Regions from separate parts of the Shewanella halotolerans genome, predicted to be linked through region 1. Evidence: predicted binding sites of a transcription regulator. Region 1 holds the regulator's gene; each other region holds the start of a gene.

The links. The regulator FliA, encoded in region 1, starts transcription of late flagellar genes. The targets are predictions, from matches to a motif close to CTAAAGNTNNNNNNNNNNNNGCCGATA.
Region 2: a site for FliA is predicted at 6,213-6,239, ahead of K0H81_RS12265 (flagellar protein MotY). Genes of this name have one in related genera too.
Region 3: a site for FliA is predicted at 4,769-4,795, ahead of K0H81_RS14260 (cytoplasmic protein). Genes of this name have one in related genera too.

What each region holds. Positions count from the first base shown of each region.
Region 1 is NZ_CP080417.1:3,028,443-3,035,563, forward strand. Features, by position in the region: gene K0H81_RS13125 (chemotaxis protein CheA) at 1-288, opposite strand, end outside; gene K0H81_RS13130 (protein phosphatase CheZ) at 304-1,041, opposite strand; gene cheY (chemotaxis response regulator CheY) at 1,055-1,438, opposite strand; gene K0H81_RS13140 (RNA polymerase sigma factor FliA) at 1,481-2,200, opposite strand; gene K0H81_RS13145 (MinD/ParA family protein) at 2,193-3,074, opposite strand; gene flhF (flagellar biosynthesis GTPase FlhF) at 3,079-4,506, opposite strand; gene flhA (flagellar biosynthesis protein FlhA) at 4,518-6,617, opposite strand; gene flhB (flagellar biosynthesis protein FlhB) at 6,770-7,121, opposite strand, start outside.
Region 2 is NZ_CP080417.1:2,847,856-2,854,976, forward strand. Features, by position in the region: gene tolA (cell envelope integrity protein TolA) at 1-857, opposite strand, end outside; gene tolR (protein TolR) at 861-1,295, opposite strand; gene tolQ (protein TolQ) at 1,295-1,984, opposite strand; gene ybgC (tol-pal system-associated acyl-CoA thioesterase) at 1,974-2,372, opposite strand; gene K0H81_RS12260 (prolyl oligopeptidase family serine peptidase) at 2,531-4,684, opposite strand; gene K0H81_RS12265 (flagellar protein MotY) at 5,293-6,153, opposite strand; gene rnt (ribonuclease T) at 6,322-7,035, shown strand.
Region 3 is NZ_CP080417.1:3,287,401-3,294,521, reverse strand. Features, by position in the region: gene K0H81_RS14285 (alkaline phosphatase family protein) at 1-119, opposite strand, end outside; gene K0H81_RS14280 (acyl-CoA thioesterase) at 403-771, shown strand; gene K0H81_RS14275 (IS4 family transposase) at 871-2,073, opposite strand; gene K0H81_RS14270 (hypothetical protein) at 2,203-2,409, opposite strand; gene K0H81_RS14265 (NAD(P)/FAD-dependent oxidoreductase) at 2,556-3,857, opposite strand; gene K0H81_RS14260 (cytoplasmic protein) at 4,170-4,544, opposite strand; gene K0H81_RS14255 (efflux RND transporter periplasmic adaptor subunit) at 5,011-6,168, shown strand; gene K0H81_RS14250 (efflux RND transporter permease subunit) at 6,181-7,121, shown strand, end outside.

The DNA.
Region 1 (7,121 bases):
GACGGCTTGGAGAATGATATCCATCAGCTCGGCAGAAACGCTGCGCTTACCCGTACGTAACAGGTCAAAGGTGTTTTCCGCTTCGTGACAAACATCCACCATGGGGGTCAGGCTCAGGAAGCCGGCGCCGCCTTTAACGGTATGGAATCCACGGAAGATGGCATTGAGTAGTTCGGTGTCGTCGGGGTTATTCTCTAACGCCACCAGCTGTTCAGAGAGAAGCTCAAGGATCTCGCCCGCTTCAATCAAAAAGTCCTGCAGTATCTCTTCATCAACATCAAAGGACATTCATATGACTCCTACTTAGAAACCTAGACTCGACAGCAAGTCATCGACTTCATCTTGCCCTGTCACGACATCATCACGCTGATCAGCGTTCATAATAGGACCTTCAGCTTCGACACACTTCTCAGATGCACGGGGCTTATCCGTGACGGGCTGCTCGCCAAATACGGTCAACATAGAGACCAGATTACTCTCAACTTCTCGCACCAGCTCGATCACCCGGCGGATCATCTGTCCGGTCAGATCTTGGAAGTCCTGGGCCAGTAGTATGTTGTTGAGTAACTCTTTCAAACGATTGGAATCGGATTCGCTGCGTTCGATAAACTGCTGAACATCATGGCAAAGCGCCTTAAATTCGTGCAGCTGAATATCTCGACGCATCAGGCGATCCCAGGAAGGCTTAACGGCCTGTACGTTCATGGTAAGGGCATCTGCAAGAGGCAGAGACTCTTCGACGGCGTCCATGGTTTTGTTGGCGGCCTGTTCCGTCATGTCGATGACGTAATTGAGGCGCTCTTTGGCATCGGGAATTTCGCTATTAGCCAGCTCCACGAGGCGACCGTCCACCTGAAAGTCCACTATGGCACTGTGAAGCTGACGGGTTAGGCGACCCACCTCGTCAAACAGCTCTTTCTGAATCGGGCTGGCGATATCGCGAATTAGCTCATCGGCCATCTCTTGTTGACCTGCCTCTAGCAGATCAACGAGTTGCTTGGCCTGTGCTAGATTGATCAGCCCTGAAGTTTCTGCCTGCATAGCTCAACCTTGATTAACCGAGTCGTTCGAAAATTTTGTCTAACTTCTCTTTCAATGTCGCCGCAGTAAAAGGTTTCACCACATAGCCATTCACACCGGCCTGCGCCGCTGCAATGATCTGTTCCCTTTTCGCTTCCGCAGTCACCATCAACACAGGAATGTGCTTCAGGTTGTCATCAGCACGAATAGCCTTTAACAGGTCGATCCCCTGCATGCCAGGCATATTCCAATCGGTCACGACAAAGTCAAAATCGCCTTTTTGCAACATAGGCAAGGCTGTCGAACCGTCATCTGCTTCCTGAGTGTTATTAAAACCCAAGTCTCTCAACAAGTTCTTGATGATGCGTCTCATTGTTGAGAAGTCGTCAACAACGAGAATCTTCATATTCTTGTCCAAGGTTTCCTCCGCGGAGCTGTTTTTATATTGCTCATGTAATCGTTATATTTTGGTCCAATGCTTGAGTTTAGCTTTGAGTCTGAGCATCGCCTGGCTGTGTATCTGGCTTACCCGGGATTCGCTGACATCAAGTACGGCACCGATCTCTTTTAAATTTAATGCTTCGTCATAATATAACGACAAAACTAATCCATCTCTTTCTGGCAGTAATTTAATCGCCTCGACGAGGGCCTCGTGGAACTGTGTCTCTGCCAGTGACTCAAATGCGTCGTCCTGATGATCGTCTTCCTGTCTTACTACATCGACCGATACACCAAGATCTTCAATTCCAACTACTTTCCCGACAGAAACATCATTAAGAATATGATGGTACTCATCGAGCGTCATATCAAGTCGATCCGCAATTTCATTGTCTTTTGCGTCACGTCCAAGTTCTTGTTCTAGCTCGTCAATCACCTGGGCTATGCGTCGCTGATTACGGTGAACCGACCTGGGCACCCAGTCTCCTCGCCTAATTTCGTCGAGCATAGAGCCGCGAATTCGGATACCGGCGAAGGTTTCAAACTTGGCGCCCTTGCTGCCATCGAACTTGGCCGAGGCTTCAAGCAGGCCCATCATACCTGCTTGTAACAGATCATCCAATTGCACCGAGGCGGGTAGACGAGCGAGTAAATGGTGAGCAATCCTTTTTACCAACGGTGCATACTGTTCGACAATAGAAGCTTTGTTATCTAAACAAGTATACGCAGCGGCTTTACTCACTCGTACGATCCTCTTGATATTCGGGACGTTGAACCAATCGCTCTACAAAGAACTCCAGGTGTCCGCCCGGTTGTTGTGGCACTGGCCAGCTAATAATCTTATTCGCCAGGCCATGGTAAGCAATTGACGCCGGCGACTTAGGAAATGCCTCGACGATCAACTTTTGTTTACGAACTGATTTGCGAAGGTTTTCATCGAAGGGGATAGTCGCAACCAGCTCCAGGGCCACGTCGAGAAAACGGTCGGTTACCTTGCTAAGTTTAGCAAACAACTCCATCCCTTCTCGTAAACTTCTGACCATATTTGCCACAATCTTAAATCTGAATACGCCATGCTCACGACTTAGAATCTTAATCAAAGCATAGGCATCGGTAATAGAGGTCGGCTCATCACACACAACAACCAACACATCTTGAGAAGCGCGAGAGAAGCTGAGCACCATGTCTGAGATGCCTGCCGCGGTATCGACCACCAGAATATCAAACTGGGTCTTCATCTCGCTGAAGGCACGGATCAGGCCCGCATGCTGGGCCGGTGTCAGCTCGACCATGGCCTGGGTGCCTGAGGTGGCAGGAATAATACCAATTCCCTTAGGACCGCGTACGATAATATCGTCAAGGTCGGCGTCACCCGATAAAACGTGGGAGAGATTGCGCTCGGCTCTGAGGCCCAACATGACATCGACGTTGGCCAGGCCCAAGTCGGCATCGAGCACAAGCACACGCTTGCCCTTCTCGGCTAGGGAGACGGCGGTATTGATCGACACGCTGGTTTTACCTACGCCACCCTTACCACCGGTTACGGCAATTACTTTTACTTTTTCGTTATATGGTTGATTCATCATACGTAAACCGCTTGCTTGATCCCGACTCATTATATTACTCAAATGCGTAGGCCTGTTCATATGACCTTTCGTTATTCTGTATTGGTTGCACTTTCTTTTCGAGTACCGACAGGGCCTTGTTGGCTAAGGCTAAGGTGTCGGCCACTTGCATATCTTCTGGCACTCTCTGTCCATCGGTGACATAACTCAAAGGTAATCCACTTTGAATCAACACACTCAACGCCGGTGCCAAGGCCACTGACTCATCTAATTTGGTCAAAATTGCGCCGGATAATGGAATCCGGGTAAACTGTGCGACGGCATCTTCAAGCACTCTTCTTTGACTTGTAGATGACAGTACCAGATAACTGCGAATAGGTAATCTGCTATTTGCAGTTAAATTATCAAGTTGCTGGAACAATCTCACATCTCTCTGTCCCATGCCCGCCGTATCTATCAATACTAGCTTGCGATTGCGGAACTGATAAAGAATTTGTTCCAACTCATTGAGATCATGAGCTTGCTTGACCGGGCACCCCATTATTTTGCCATAGGTTGCCAGCTGCTCATAGGCTCCAATGCGATAATGATCGGTTGTAATGAGTGCAACTTGATCTGAACCATGCTGTGCGGCGAATCGAGCGGCTAATTTTGCGACACTCGTCGTCTTACCCACACCGGTTGGGCCGACAAAGGCGACCACACCGCCCTGACGAACGATGTCGTCCCCTTGGTTGTCGAGCATATTTGCCAAGCTGCGTGGTAAGGCCTTCACCAGATCCGCCGGCACATAATGCTCACTAAGAGCCGATAACTTGGCGGCAACCTCAGGACTAAACTCGGCGTCCAGCAAGCGACTCTCTAGCATGGCGCCGACTGGGTCCAGACGACTCTTCTGCTCGGTCAGCAGTGAGGTCACTTGATGTGTCAGTAGGTTGCGAAGTGATGCCAGCTCCTCGCGCATAGACTCGAGTTCGCTGCCGGTCGGCGCGCTCTTATCGCGCTTTGCACGGTTAAAATTCTGGCTCTCATGTGTATTGGCATGGGAGTTAGCCTGCATGCTGCCATGCATATTAGGCGCTGCCATCTCATCGCTTGGCGCCTTCAATCCCTGGGCCCAGGCAGGCATCTCGAGTGCTTCATTCGATTGGCTTAGCTGCTGACTGACGCGATTTTGTTGACGCTCGAGCAGAGCCTGCAGCGAATCGGCCACGGGTGATGGCTGTTTTTTTGACTCTGTCTTGATGGGCTGGCGACCGATAGAGACCTTCTCCTCGGCCAGATCGAGAAAGCTGGGTGACAAAGGCGCGGCATCATTTTTCGCCACGCTCGGCTTAGGCTCATCGTAGTCTACCGCGGCGACGATCTCGATACCGCCGGTAACTTTCTTGTTCGACATGATCACCGCATCCGAACCTAATGTCTCTTTCACCTGGGCCAATGCAGAGCGCATATCTTTTGCCAAAAAACGTTTTATTTTCACTTAAATACCCTCTACTGGCCGACCGCTGATACGATGCGAATTTGTTTCTCATCAGGCACCTCTTGGTAAGAGATCACCCGCAGATTTGGAATCGTATGTTTAACAAAACGCGACAGCGTCGAACGTAACATACCCGATGTCAGTAGGATGGCTGGTTGGCCCACCATTTCCTGACGCTGGGATGCGTCGAGTAACGACTTTTGCATCCTCTCGGCAAGGCTAGGTTCGATATTCGGCCCCTCGCCTCCCGTTGCCTGCATAGACTGATGCAACATCTGTTCCAATTCAGGCGCCAAAGTTATGACAGGAATTTCCGGTTCTGGACCGCTTATTTCTTGAACAATCATGCGTTTAAGTGCAATACGTACGGCGGCGGTAAGTACCTCGGTATCGTTACTCTTAGGCCCGTACTCGAGTAGGGTCTGAACTATGGTCTTCAGGTCGCGGATCGACACGCCTTCGTTAAGCAGGTTCTGCATTACCTTGACCACAGTGCCTAACGGCAAGACATCAGGAATGAAGCCACTGACCAGCTTAGGCGAATGCTTGGCCAGCATATCCATCAGCTGCTGCACCTCTTCGTAGCCCAGCAACTTGGAGGCGTTATTGGTTAACAGCTGACTCAGGTGAGTCGCCACTACGGTGGCGGCATCCACCACTGTATAACCTAGCGTCTGAGCATGTTCTCTGAGCTCAGGGGCGATCCACACAGCTTCTAAACCAAAGGCGGGATCTGTGGTCTCGACACCGTCAAGCTTGCCATAGACCTGACCTGGGTTGATGGCCAGTTCACAATCGTGACGAATATCTGCCTCTCCTGAGGCCACCCCCATTAGGGAGATCCGATAGGTGTTTGGCGCGAGATCCAGGTTATCGCGAATATGCACGGCGGGAACCAGGAAGCCCAGCTCTTGGGAGAGCTTCTTACGCACGCCCTTGATGCGGCCCAACAGCTCACCACCCTGTCCCTTATCCACCAGCGGGATCAGACGGTAGCCCACCTCCAGGCCAATGGTGTCCACCTGCTGCACATCGTCCCAGCTAAGCTCTTTAGGCTTGGCATCGCCGGGAGTCGCAGGTGAGGTCTTAGCAATCTCCAGGGCACGTTGTCTGTCGAGATCTTTCTTACGATGCAGAAAATAGGCGCCAGCCGCAGTGATCAAGCCAAAGCTGAGAAAAGCGAAATGCGGCATGCCAGGCACTATGCCCATGGTCAGCAGGACGCCGGCGGCGATGGCCAGCGACTTAGGGTTGTCGAACATCTGGCTCATCACCATCTGTCCCATGTCGCCAGATTCATTCTGACGGGTCACCATCAAGGCCGCCGCAATAGAGAGCAAGAGGCCAGGGATCTGCGCCACCAGGCCGTCACCGATAGTCAACAGGGTGTAGATCTCGACCGCAGAGGAGAAGTCCAGCCCGTGCTGCGCCATACCTATGACGAAACCGCCCAGTATGTTGATCACCAGAATCATGATACCGGCGATGGCATCCCCTTTTACAAACTTAGAGGCACCATCCATTGCACCATAGAAGTCGGCTTCCTTGGTCACTTCGGCGCGGCGAATGCGGGCCTGATCCTGATTGAGGATCCCGGCGTTAAGGTCGGCGTCAATTGCCATCTGCTTACCTGGCATGGCATCCAGGGTAAAGCGAGCACTCACCTCAGAGATACGTCCGGCACCCTTGGTTACCACGGCGAAGTTGATGATGATCAGGATAAGAAACACCACCAGACCCACAGCATAATTACCGCCAATCACCACAGAGCCGAAAGCCTCAATCACCTTACCCGCGGCGTCGCCACCGTTGTGCCCCTCAAGCAAGACGATACGGGTCGAGGCGACGTTAAGCGCCAAACGCAGCAAGGTAGCAACCAGCAGCACAGTGGGAAAGGCAGCAAAATCTAGGGGGCGGTCGGTATAGATGGCCACTAGCAAGACCACCAGGGCCAAGGCGATATTAAAGGAGAACAGGATATCCAGCAGGAAGGCCGGCATGGGCAAGACGATCATCGCCAGCGCCGCAAGCACCAATATGGGCGTACCTATCCCTTTAAAATTGGCGGGTTTTACCTGTTTTATCTGACCGAGCGTTGCTTTCAAATCCATCAATCTAGCGCCTGAACTTTGACATCTAGCAAGGATTCAGCAAAAAGTACGCCAACTTAAGGCCGGCTTAGTTCGCAGCGACTCAAGCGGATAACAAACGAACAAATATCAAACAGTACAGACGCAAAATAAGAGTTAACCAGCTTAAAACGTTAGTATTTTAGCTCATCTGGGATCGGCTGATTAATAGGGATAGGTGTCGGCCGCTTACCACCTTTTTGCTGATACTGACGCAGTTGGAACACATAGGCCAATACCTGGGCCACGGCAGTAAACAGCCCCTCGGGGATCTCCTGATCTATTTTGGTGGTGTGATAGATAGCCCTGGCCAATGGCGGCGCCGAGACGATAGCGACATCATGCTCGCGGGCGATCTCACGGATCTTAAAGGCGACATCATCCACCCCTTTGGCAAGAACATAGGGCGCCGCGGCCTTGGTCACATCATACTTCACCGCCACGGCGTAGTGCTCTGGATTAACGACGATGACATCGGCATTGGGC
Region 2 (7,121 bases), 180 kb from region 1:
CGTCCCGCCTTGTTGATCGCCGCCTTAGTGGCACGGCACACCACAGGATCACCAGACACTATCTCGTTGCCGGTCACAAAGCCATCTTTAGCCAGACGAATAAAGACGCGGCAACTCTTGCCTCGCATCGACTCATCCACCACCAGGTGGCGCTGAATCGTGGCGCGGATCATCGAGGTATAACGCTGCACCTCACTCATCACCTGCTTATTGCGAGTCTGCGACAGCGCGGCCTGCTCGGCGGCTAAGGCCTCTTGCATCATACGTTCCTGCTCGCGGCGCGCGGCCTCTTCGGCCTTACGTTTTGCCTCGGCTTCTGCCTTGCGCTTACGCTCTTCCGCGGCCTTCTTGGCAGCAGCCTCTTCAGCCTTACGCTTGGCTTCGGCTTTAGCTGCAGCTTCTTCAGCGGCCTTGCGCTCGGCCTCTTTCTGTTTACGCTGAGCCTCGGCCTTGGCGGCCTTCTCCTTCTCCTGCTGCTCTTTGAGTTTGGCAGCCTTTGCAGCCTTGGCCGCATTTTGCGTCTCTAGCTCTTTCTGCTTGCGCTCCTGCTCAAGCTTTTTAATGCGCTCCTGCTCACGCTCGCGGGCTTGGCGAGCCTCTTTGGCCTTACGGTCCAGCTCCTCCTGACGCGCCTTCTCCTTGCGCTCGGCGGCTAGCTTCTCAGCTTTTAACTTCTCAACCTGTTCGTTGACCCGTTTCTGATCCACCACCACAGCCTGCACCGCCGGCGCACTGGCCTGAGGCACCACCTTGGGCTTCTCACTAAAATCGACACCCATGGCCAAAACAACTATCACGCCAACATGAATGCTGGCTGAAATAATGAGTGGAACGGTAAATTCTGATTTCCCTGCCACCTGCTACTCCTCAGGCGAATCTGTCATCAGGCCTACCGAAGGTACGCCTGCTTTTTGTAACGTCACCATCAACTGGATCACCCGCTCATAGGGAATGCTTCTGTCGGCCTTAACCACCACAGGCCGCTCAGGCTCCAGCTGAATGATGGCGCTGACTCTGACGGCGATCTCCTCGAGGTCCAGCACCTCTTTGCTGCTGGCGCCGCCAATATCCAGATAATAATCGCCGTCGGCATCGATAGAGGCCACCACGGGCGGCTTACTGTCGGCGGGCAGGCTTTCGGCTTCCCCTTGGGGCAGATCCACCTTTACCCCCTGGGTCACGATAGGCGCGGTCACCATGAAGATGATGAGCAGTACCAACATCACGTCGATATAAGGGACAACGTTGATCTCGGCAACCGGACGACGCCTCTTGCGTTGATAACCCTGTTGCATTAGCCGACTTCCTTCTCGCTGTATGCCTGACGATGCAGGATGCTAGAGAACTCTTCCATGAAGTTGGCGTATGACATCTCTATCTTCTCCACCTGAGTCGAGAAGCGGTTGTAGGCGATAACGGCCGGAATCGCCGCAAACAGACCCATGGCCGTAGCGATAAGTGCCTCGGCGATACCCGGGGCGACCATGGCAAGTGTCGCGTTTTCAACGGCGCCCAGGGCGATGAAGGAGTTCATGATTCCCCACACGGTACCAAACAGACCGATATAAGGGCTGGTCGAACCGATAGTCGCCAGCAATGGCAGATGGGTTTCCAGCTTCTCAAGCTCACGGGAGAGCGAGACGCGCATGGCACGATAACAGCCGTCCATCACGGCGGCAGGCACCTTGCCGTTAAGGTTACTCAGGCGGGCATACTCTTTAAAGCCGGCGTAAAACATCGCCTCTAAGCCGGTATTACTCTCCTGTCTGGCTGAGAGTTCCTTATAGAGTTTATTGAGATCGACACCGGACCAAAACTTGTCTTCAAACTTGAGCGAACGCTGGCGAGCCGAGGTCAGTAGGCGTCTACGTTGAATAATCACCGCCCAGGACACCACGGACAATGTCAGCAGGGTCAACATGACGAATTTAACTAATAGACTGGCCTGTAAAAACAGCCCGATAAAAGAGATATCAGCTTCCACCCTTTAACTCCTGAACAATATGATGGGGAATGGCTTTTGGCCGCATGCGCGATAACGCCACGCAGGCCACCTGAATGTGTGCTTCACAATAGAGGGTTCCGTCTTGATCCAATAGACGCTGGCGAAACACCATAGAGGCCTTCTTCATCTCTATGACCTCAGACTCGACCAAAAGGTCCTGCTCGAAGCGTGCAGCCACCTTAAAATCGATATCGGCGTGTTTGACCACGAAGGCAATATCGTCGGCCAGCAGCTGCGTCTGTTTAACCCCTATCTGTTTTAACCACTCGGTGCGGGCGCGCTCGAAGAAATTGAGGTAGTTAGAGTGATACACCACTCCACCGGCATCGGTATCTTCGTAGTAAACGGATATAGGCCAACGAAACATAGCTAAAAACGGCTCAACATTCAGATTAAATAGAGGCCTACTATACCGAGTGCCCAGGCAATTGTGAATGCTTGACGCCCCAGTTGCCGGGACTAACTGCATAAAATTTTGTTAATAAAAAAGGGAAGTTATTCACTTCCCTTTTTAGGTTTGTTTACTTAGCCGCCTATCTTGCTCGGCACTGCAAGGCCGAAGCTATGCATTAAGAAACTGTAAATGTCGGCAAATTCATCTATCTTCATCGCCGTCGGCTTACCGGCGCCATGACCTGCCTTAGACTCGATACGCATGATGATAGGTGCATCACCTGTCTGTCTGTCCTGCAGCAGGGCACCGAACTTGAAGCTGTGCAGCGGTACCACGCGATCGTCATGATCCGCCGTCATCACCATAGTCGCCGGGTAATCTCGCTCTGCGATGTTGTGATAAGGCGAATAGGCCAATAGCGCAGGGAACTGCTCGGCATTATCGGCGCTGCCATATTCACTGGTCCAAGCCCAGCCTATGGTGAACTTATGAAAACGCAACATATCCAATACGCCTACCGCAGGCAAAATGGCGGCGAAAAGGTCTGGACGCTGAGTCACGGCCGCGCCCATCAGCAGACCACCGTTACTGCGGCCATAGGCACCGAGTTTGCTGCGATTAGTGTACTTGTTGTCAATCAAATACTCGGCCGCGGCAAAATAGTCATCGAACACATTCTGCTTCTTGTCGAACATGCCCGCCTGGTGCCAGCTCTCGCCATATTCTGCACCGCCACGCAGGTTTGGCACTGCGTATACGCCGCCCATATCCATCCAGGCGATGTTAGCCGGGCTGAATCTTGGCGTCAGCGAGATAGAGAATCCGCCGTAGGCATACAAGAGGGTTGGATTTTCACCGTTAAGGGTCAATCCCTTCTTGTAGGAGATCATCATAGGCACACGGGTGCCATCCTTACTGGTGTAGAACACCTGCTCGGAAACATAGTTATCTGGATTAAAGGCGATCTTTGGCTTAGCGTACAGGCTCGACTGGCCCGTCTTAAAGTCGAACTTATAGGTAGTCTGTGGCTGCACATAGCTGTTGAAGGTGTAGTAGAAATAATCCTTGCTGCGCTTACCATATGGTCCGGCAATCTTACCCTTACCCGGTAGCTCTACATCCTGACGCTTCACGCCGTTCATGCTGAAGATAGTGAGCTTGCCCAGCACGTCGTGCAGGTAGCTGACCACCAGGTGATCGTTGATGATGGCTACGCTGGCGATAGGATCGCTCGACTCAGGGACAACCGTCTTCCAGTTTGCCTTAGCTGGACGATTCACATCCACCGCCACTATCTTACCGTTTGGCGCATCAAGATCTGTCTTGAAGTAGAAGACAGACTTGTCGTTACCCAGGAAGCTATACTCGGCCTCCAGCTCGCTGATTAGCTCAACCACGGGCGCGTTGGCGTCGGTCAATGATTTATAGAAGAAACGGTTACGGCTATCTGTGCCCTGTGAGATGGAGATCAACAGGTAATCCCCCGCTTCCGACACCTCGGCGCCGAAGCCCCAATCTTTATTCTGTGGACGCTCGTAGATCAGTTTGTCTTGAGACTGATCTGTGCCCAGCTGGTGATAGTAAACCTTCTGGTTAAAGTTAACGTCGGCCAGCAGGTTACCGCCTTCGGGCGCGTCATAACGAGAATAGTAGACACCTTTATTGTCTTTGCTCCACTCGGCGCTGGAGAACTTAATCCAGTTGAGCTCGTCGCCTAGCTTAGCCCCGCTCGCCACATCGACAAACTGCCACTGCTGCCAGTCTGAGCCCGACTTAGAGACGCCATAGGCGATGATCTTACCGTCGCCGCTGACAGAGACGCCGCTCAGAGCAACTGTGCCGTCGGTTGAGAAGCTGTTAGGGTCGAGAGCGACCTTCTCTTCACCGGCCTTATTCTTCACATACAGGACAGATTGCGCCTGCAGACCGTCGTTGCGGTAATAGAAGGTGTTGTCACCACGCTCGGTTGGGGCAGTGACCTTCTCGAAGTTCCACAACTCGGTGATGCGATCGACAATTGCCTGCTTGTTTTCCAGCTGCGCCAGAAAATCGTGCCCCGCTTCTTGTTGCTGCTTCACCCAGGTATGGGTCGCCTCACTCTCTTCCTCAAGATAACGGTAAGGGTCGGCAACCTGTACGCCGTGAATTGTTTCGACCACGCCCTGGGGTTGAACAGTTGCCTGCGCCGCTGCTGTTTCACTGGCATGGTACTGGCAACCCATGAGTGTTAAACCTAATCCGGCAAGCAAAAGGGTTTGCTTGGATAAAATCGTCTTAAGAGCCATCTGTAGCCGTCCTGGATATCTCGTTATTATTAATGGTAAACCTGTGAGCTAGCGCCCAATAACCTCGTACTATACAAGTAAAAAAAAACCGTGCAATGGCTACAAATAAACGAATCCGGCATTTGCGAAATTGACTTGTTAATAAAAAAACAACATGGATGAATTATATAAATCGTGAAATTATGCAGCAATTTTGCGTAATCAAGCGCAAATACCCAAAATGTGTGAATTCGGCCCTTTAAACACCCCCTTTTGACATTAGAAATACTAATCCAAGGTGGGAATTTTTCTAGTTTGTAGGACAAATGGTCTGACCCTATAATTCACCTCGTTTTCCGGAAGTGTCTACCCTCTGGTAGATGGGAAACAAGAACTCCGAGTTCCCGTGCCAGTCACGTGAATTCATCCCTGGTTCTTATGCTTGACTTCCTTCCTTCAATTTGTTGATTGCAATGATTTATTTGCGGCCCACTTAAGATTAAGTGGGCTTTTTTTTGCCTATTTATTACCTCTCTCCCGCAACCGCTCACTTTTTATCCCGGGCCAGAAACAAAAAACCGGCCATGTTAGCCGGTTTCCATAAGTATTATTAACACACTAAATCTTCTCTAATCCAGCGGCTTGCTAAGGCGGATCACTACGCGTCTGTTACGAGCCCGCTCATCTATGGTGTCATTGGACGCCACATGGCGACGCTCGCCGTGACCTAAGGTATGGATACGATCATTGGGGATACCCGCCGACAGGAAGAGCTGTTTGACCGAATTGGCGCGCTTCTCAGACACCTTCTTGTTTACCGAGCGGCCACCGAAGCTGTCGGTATAGGCATCGATCAACACCAGCTCGACTTCGGGATCATAAGAGAGATACTCCTGCACCTTGGCGATCTGCGCCTTGGAGTAACGGGTCAGCTCAGAGCCACCAAACTCATAGGTCAGCACGGTAAAGGCGATATCATCGAAACTATAGGGCAAGAGATTAGCCAGACAGGATTTAAACTCGGCGTAGCGACGACCGAAGTTCGCCGCCGACAGCCCCACGGCAACCTTGCTGGAGCGGTTATACCAATCGGCATAATAGAAGGTCGGCTGCATGCCGCGTTCTAGCTCATTGAGCATGGACCAGGCCGCCTTCTTAGGCACCTCGCCACTGAAATATTTCTGATAGGTCAGATCGGTTATGGGACGGGATACCACACCAGGGCGCCAGGCGGGCGCCATACTCATCAGCTTGGCGCTGGTCACCTCGTCGGGCTTCACCCACATATCCAGGCTAAAGTTCAAATCATGGTCTTTACCGGCGCGGCTGGTAAACACCGCCTTACCGTAAGATGGGATCTCATGCTCCAGGCGACAAACAATGGGGGTATTGTCACTCAGACGCCAGGATGACTGTTCCAGGGAGGCAACATAGTGACGCAACTCGGCCTGCGCCGTCGTCGCCAGACTCAAGCCAATCCCGAATGTCATCGCACATAGCACCCTAACCCACATAGACAGTCACTCTTGTTAATTACGTTACTTATCCCTATCGGCCTAATTTAGCATTCCTTTAGCCCATATATTGAGCAATCAAACATGACAAGCTCCCATCGGATACTTCATAATAGCCCCCCACTCTTCACTTTGGATATTTTAATGAGCGATATTTGCGACGCACACAAACTTAAGCATAGATTTCGTGGCTACTTTCCCGTCGTCATAGATGTTGAAACCGCGGGTTTTAATGCTCAAACCGATGCGTTGCTGGAGATCGCCGTCACCCTGCTGAAGATGGATGATAATGGCGACTTGATGCTGGACAAGACACTACATTATCATATCGAGCCCTTCGAAGGCGCCAACCTAGAGCCAGAAGCCCTGGCCTTCAATGGCATAGACCCAAGCAATCCACTGCGCGGCGCCGTCAGCGAGAAGGAAGCCTTCTTAGAGATCTTTAAAGAGGTCAAGAAGCACCAGAAGGCATCAAATTGTCACCGCAGCATCATAGTGGCCCACAACGCCGCCTTCGACCACGGCTTCGTCACCCAGGCGATTGAGCGCAACGCCCTCAAGCGCACGCCATTTCACCCCTTTGCTACCTTCGACACCGCCGCCCTCTCGGGGCTGGCGCTGGGTCATACGGTTTTGGCCAAGGCCTGTGAGATTGCCGGTATCCCCTTCGACAACAAAGAGGCTCACTCCGCCCTGTATGATACCGAGCGCACCGCCGAGCTGTTTTGTCATATCGTCAACAAGTGGAAGGCCTTAGGCGGCTGGCCGGTGGCCACGCCTAGCGAAGAAACAGGTAGCGATGAAGCAGCCGGCGAGTCGGCTAGCGGGCAAGACACGGATACAAGTGCTAACGGCTAACAAATAGCGAGTATCGATCTTTACTTATATGAGAGCTTGATAATGAGAGCTTGATAGCTCGTAGCGGATGCGGCGAGCTATCAATA
Region 3 (7,121 bases), 260 kb from region 1:
CGCTCGGCACTTTCCTTATACCAATGGCTGTCTGTCTGAACACTGGGTAACACGGCGCTGTTGGCGGCCATGGTTACTAGGCTGCAAGAGATCAACGCAGCTAATCTTTTTATCATCATCACTTTCATCATCCGTATTGGGTTGAAGTAAATTGTTCGCTATTTGAGATAAAGCGGCCTGATTGTCAGGTATCCAGATGACAGAATTGATGAATTAAGATTGCAGTTATATGAAGCTAAGATGTCGAAACCCTTTTTATGCCTGAGTTAACTTGGTGCAAAGGGCACTAAAACGGTGAGATAAGTGTCGAAGATGTAAATTTAACCTATTGTTTTTATGTGTTTTTAATTCTTGGTCTGTTTCTTGTAACGCTTTCGTCTGAGTCTATCAGGGAGAGCCCAAATGAAATATTACAGTCGACGCTTTATTAAACCCGAACATTTAAATCCGGCTAATGCATTGTTCGGCGGACAGTTATTAAGCTGGATAGATGAGGAGGCGGCCATCTTCGCGGCCTGTCAGATGAATAGCCAGAGCATAGTCACCAAGATCATCTCAGAGATCAACTTTATGACGCCGGCGCGCCAGGGGGATGTGATTGAGTTCGGCTTAGCGCTCATCAGCGCCGGGGTCAGTTCCATTACCGTCTGCTGCGAGGTGCGTAACAAGGCGACTCGGTTGCCTGTGGTGACAATAGATAAGATGATCTTCGTTAACGTGGATGAGAACGGCCTGCCCAAGCCCCATGGCATGCGGGCTAATGCTGCCTAATAGAGCTAAATAGAGTCTAAAGCTGAGTTAGAAATAGCCAATAAAAAAGAGGGCAGATATGCCCTCTTTATCTTTAACTTAAAGCCCTGGAGGATCCCCTCATAATTCGGGCCTCCCAGAGGTGTTAACCAGTTTAAGAAATTCACCCCAAGCCCAGCGAAAATGCGATTCTTTGATTGAGTATTCCGGACGTCGTCTCACTTCTTTGCCGAGCCGGAGCACAGATAGCACGTTTCTGTCACGTATCGTATTGGCTTGAAACCTCCGCTGCCATCCCAGATGCCTGGCTGCCAGACCGATGCACCAAAGCAGGATTTCTGCCAACAAAGCTATCAGCAACAACACATCATAACGGCGTGGACAACGACTGCGGCTTTGTCTGAGTCCCATGCCGTATTGGGGACTTTTGAGGTCGCGAAAGGTTTCTTCTATCTGCATCCGTCTGGCATAAAGTTTGACCACCTGCGTTGACGAGAACGCCTCCGTAGGCAAGTTGGTTGCCAGTAACCAAGGCTCTTTACTGCCAAGACGGTAACTTTGTTGTGCCGTATGATTGCGTCCTGCTTTGGATGACCGCTTGTCGGCTCGATATTTCGGCGCAGCCTTGTACAGATGTAAATGACAGCGCATAGGCGATTTTCGTCCCAGTTTTACGTAACCAATATGCCGGGCTTTCGCCGTGGCGGAGGGATAAAGCGACTTATTCGACTGCCATTGGGCATGATTGGCCTGGAGAAAGCCGACATCCCCACGGACACGGCCAAGCCAAAACCAACCATATCGTTCCACCTCCCGAAACCAGGTATTGCGGTAACCCGCATCGGTGACAATCAGTGGACACACATGGGACGGCAGCACCTGTGCCAACTCCGCCAAGAAGGCGTTATGACTGCGTGGAGCATTGTAGTCGGCAAGCTTGAAAGTACGCTCATACAGGGTAACCGAGCGCCCTTGCACACTGACAGAGGCTCGCAATGTCATCATCCGCAATTGTTCACGGACATCAGACCAATCAATGAGGATTACCGGCATGGGATTAGCAACACAGAGTAACTTGGCATGCCATTGATAAATAGCGAATTTATCAGAGTGTAGATGCGGGTTGCCGAGTAGCCTGTCTATCCGTTTGATGTTGTGCTTTGGCGCCACCGCACCAGAGATATTGCGACCAAGCTGAGTGAGTGACAACTGATTGCCATCAAGTAACGCTTCTGTAGCAACCATCAGAGAATTAAGCCGTTTTTGATGTATTTGCGGGCATTGCTTTTTGAGTAAATCGTGTAAGATATGGACATCACGCATGGTGTTGGATCTGGTAGTTTTTTGGCGAAATCAATTAGATCAATCAACACCATGCGTGTCTACTGAATTGAATAAAAAGGGAATTATCTGGGGATTCCCTAGCTTAAAGCCACTAAGGCCTAAGCCGATTTAATTTTCTTTGCTCAGGTCTTCTTTGACCGATTTGACCGCATCGCGCGAGGCATGACCTATCGCCTTGGTGGTGTCACGGGTGGCGTGACCGATATCTGTGGTCACTTCTTTGGTGGTGTGACCTATTGAGCGACCAGCATGCTTAAGGTCGGCGCAGGCGCTGAGGGCGCCAAGGATCATAACCGCGCTAATAATTTTTTTCATAATGATCTCAAATTGACGAAAGTTGTCACATTTTAACCTGTTAGCCCATCGAGCGAAAGCCTCCCCAAAAGGGAGGCTAGTAATAAGCAGGCCTCGGCATTCGAATCGCGCTCGATGTGCGCCTCGATTGTCACTTGGTTAACGTCTTAGTGCAGCTTGAGGTGAGGGTGGATGATACGGCTTATCCCCTTGGCAAACATCAGCAGGGTGCCTTTAAATATCCCATGTAGTTCAATTAGATGGCGCCGATAGAGTGAGGTATAGACGAACCTGGCTATCTTGCCTTCCACCAATACGCCACCGCCGATGAAGGACATCAGGTTGCCCACGGTATGGAACTTGGACAGGTTTACCAGGGAGCCGAGATCTTTATAGAGGTACTCCTTTCTGGGAGGCTGCCCGGCTAGCATCAGGCTGATGTTGTCGGCCGTCATCAGCGCCATCTGCCGCGCCGACTGGCCTCTCGGCGGCACCCAGGAGCCGTCTGGCTGCGGGCAGGCGGCGCAGTCGCCGATGGCGAAGATGTGGGGATCCCGGGTGGTCTGCATATTGGGCTTAACCATCACCTGATTGATCTGATTGCTTTCCAGGCCGCCAATTTCACGCATGAAGTCGGGGGACTTCACCCCGGTGGACCAGATAGTCATGTCGCTGGCGATGGTCTGGCCGTCGCAGGTATGCAGCGCAGTCTCATCCACCCGGTCGATGCGAGTATTGGTCATGACTCGAACGCCTATCTGATTGAGCTGGTCCGTTACCGCCTGGGAGATCTCCTGCTTCTCCACCTTGGGCAGGATGCGCGAGTCAGCCTCGATCAGCGTGACCTCTAATAGGCTGGTATCTATCTTGTAGCCGAAGCCACTGAGCTGCTCCACCGCATGGTGCATCTCGGCCGACATCTCGACCCCGGTCGCTCCAGCGCCGACCACGGCGATTTTGATCTTGTCGTCCAGCTGGTGGTGGCTGGCATAACGCATAAATTTGTTGAGCAGCATGGTGCGGATCTGCATCGCCTGTTGGGTATTGTCCAGGAAGACGCAGTGCTCCCTGACCCCAGGGATCTTAAAGTCGTTGGCGATGCTGCCGATGGCCAGCACCAGATAGTCGTAATCTATGCGCCTGGCGGGCAGGAGTTCATTGTCCTTTTCGTCCAGGATGGGCGCCAGTATCACTTGCTTGTGCTCGCGGTCGATATCTGTCATCGCCCCCTGCTGAAAATGGTAGCCGTGGGCGGTGGCATGACCTCGGTAGCTGATGGCGTCTATGCCGATATCCAGCGCCCCGGTGGCGACCTCGTGCAGCAGGGGTTTCCAGATATGGCTGTCGGCGCAGTCGATAAGGGTGATCTTGGCCTTGCCCTTACGTCCCAGTTTACGACCCAGCTTGGTCGCTATCTCCATTCCACCCGCACCACCGCCAACGATGACGATATTGGCCACTGCACCCATGAGGCTATTGCTCCTATATTCAGCTTAAGTTGATGATTGACCGGCATTGTTCTGCCAGCAGAATTGTCTTGAATCGAGAAAAGTGTAAGCTTGAGGTGATGTTTTGGCAATTAGCCTAAATTGGCGTGATTAAGCGGGTAAAAATAGCGGTTTTGTATATAACAAATTGTTTTTCAAGTGATGTTGTTTCTATTTTTTGAGATTTTATCTAGTGTTTGTCACATTTTGGTGCGGCGTAAATGTGATCTAGATTGTTTTGTGAGCAGAAAAATGTGAGCCAGATCTTGTGTGTGATCTGGCTCAGGGGGATGGCTACGCGGCAGAGTCGAGCTTAGATAATCTCTGGTGATAGTCTTTGATCAGATGCGCCATGATTTCCTGCACCGAGCTGTCTTTGGTGGCATCGTCCATGAAGATCTTAAAGGTCACTAAGATGTGACCATCATTTTTCAGGCGATCACTCTGCATCGAGAAGTAGGCACTCTCACCATCGGCTTCTCTGACGATAAAGCCATCTTGTTCGAAGATACGGTGGCCGGATCTGTCGTGCCACTTGGTGATGCGATTCAGACCGATTTCGCATGACTGATTGAATTCAATATGGTTTTGCCATGTAGTTGGGTGAGCGGGATCCTTAATGTGCGGGCATCTGACTGTATAGTTATAGACATGAGAAATGGCTGTCATAAATTACCTTCCTGATTATGGATACAAGGGCCATCATAGGCACTGCATTTCTTTAGGGTCAACAACTATTCATCCTGTATATGCCGATTTACCCGGCCATGGGAGAAGACCCTTGACCTGTTGTAGCACGATAGGATTGGCCATAACCTTGTGCTGTGTCTCATTTTTAAGCCCATTTTGCCATCTGCTTAATAAAGCATCAGCTAATAGACGTTTTTAACCCGAATCGGCCTATTTTGTTCAAACTCACGCTCAGAAAAATCCACTGACCCGCGCCGCTAATCCAAGATGAAAAATTTAAAAAATGCCAAATGAGTCAGTTAATTGGCCTTGCTATTCCTGGTGAAAGCATTAGCTTGTTACTAATATGATAAGCAGTTGTAAATGACGCTGCCCGTCATTCTCATCTGTCTGCCGTCTGATGAAAGTTATCCATGAATTGTCGCTTGGCGCTCTGGAGGCCCTAATGCTTGGTAGAAACGCTTCACCTCTCTCTATATTCACCCTGTTTAGCTCGGCGCTGCTGCTCGCGGCCTGTGGCAAGGCGCCGGCCCCCGGGCCTGCGGTTATGCCCAGCGTGGTGGTCAACACCGCCCAGGTGAAGGAGATCCGCGCCAAGACGGAGATCGTCGGTCGCACCCGGGCATCGGAAGATGTGGTGATCAAGTCGCAGATCCAGGGACAGCTGCTTAAGCGCACCTTTGTCGAGGGGGATGACATAGATGCGGGCGAGCTGCTGTTTGAGATAGACCCCTCCACCTTCGAGGCCGAGCTGGCGCAGCAACAGGCGGTGCTCAAGCAGGCGATCGCCTCGCGCGATGTGGCAGTGATGAACTGGGAGCGTGGCCGTCGCCTGCTACCCGATGGCATGATCAGCGCCCAGGATATGGATGAACTTACCAGTCGTAAGCTGACTACGGCGGCGGGTGTGGTGCAGGCCGAAGCGGCAGTGAAGGCCGCCGAGTTGCAGCTGAGCTATACCAAGGTTTACGCGCCCATCTCTGGCCGTATCAGCGGCGCCAAGGTGAGCCAGGGGGATATCATCACGCCTCAGTCTGAGCTGGCCAGCCTGGTGCAGTTGCAGCCCATGTGGGTCAACTTCCAAGTCGCCGAGAAGACCATCATCTCCGCCAAACAGAACTTTTCCAAGGCCGCCAAACATGAGGTGAAGCTCTCGGATATCGTGATCCGTCTGCGCCTGCCCAACGGCACCATGTTTGACGAGACTGGGCATATCGACTTTGTTAGCAACCGAGTCGACGCCGCCACCGGCACCCTGGAACTGAGGGCCACCTTCGACAATGAGAGTAAGCTGATGCTGCCCGGGCTGTTTGTGACTCTGGTTATCGAGTCGCCCATTAGCGAGCAGGCCATCTTAATTCCACAGGCGGCGGTGCAGGAAGATCAGCAGGGACGTTTCGTCATGGTGCTGGATGGTGACAACAAGGTGCAGAAGCGGGTGGTCGAGCTAGGTGACAGGTTCGGTGTCGACTGGCGTGTGCTCAGTGGCCTCAACGAGGGCGAACGTATCGTGGTGGATGGTCTGCAGAAGATCCGTCCGGGTATCGAGGTGAAGGCCGTCGAGCAGCAGGCGGTGCCTTTCCAAGAAGCTAACGATGCCTAATCGGGGGTCATTATGATCAGTGAGTTTTTTATTCATAGGCCGAAATTTGCCTTCGTGATCTCAACCGTGCTGACCCTGGTGGGCTTGATCTCCATCCCCATCTTGTCGGTGGCCGAGTTCCCCGAAATTGCGCCGCCACAGGTGAGCGTCAGCACCAGCTATTCCGGGGCCAGCGCCGACATAGTCAAAGACACCATAGCCCAGCCCATAGAGGCGGAAGTCAACGGCGTCGAGGGGATGCTCTACATGCAGTCCAAGAGCGCCAACGACGGTAGCTACTCCCTCAACGTCACCTTCGATGTGGGCACAGATGCCGACATGGCCCAGGTGAAGGTGCAAAACCGGGTGCAGCAGGCGATGCCCAGACTGCCCGAGGAGGTGAAACGTCAGGGGGTTAAGGTTGAGAAGCAGAGCCCCAACATCCTCATGGTGGTAAACCTGGTTAGCCCCAACGAGACCTTCGATTCCCTGTTTATCACCAACTACGCTGGCCTGAACGTCAAAGACGCCCTGGCGCGGCAGAAGGGGGTCTCTAAGGTGCAGGTGATAGGTGCCCTGGACTACGCCATACGTATCTGGCTCGATCCCAACCAGATGGCCAGCTTCGGCGTGACCGCCAGCGATGTGATTGCCGCCCTGAGAGAGCAAAATATTCAGGTGGCCGCCGGTCGTATCGGCGCCGCGCCTGTGGATCCCCAGCAGCAGTTTCAATATACCCTGCAGACCAAGGGACGCTTGAAAGATCCCGAGGAGTTTGGCCGGGTGATGATACGCGCTAATCCCGATGGCTCTAAGGTGATCGTCTCAGATGTCGCCCGGGTCGAGCTGGGCTCTCAGACCTATGATGCCCAGGGTAAGCTGAACAACAAACCCTCTGCCATCATCGCCATCTATCAGGCGCCGGACGCCAACGCCCTGGAGGTCGCCGATGCGATCAAAGCCGAGATGGAGAC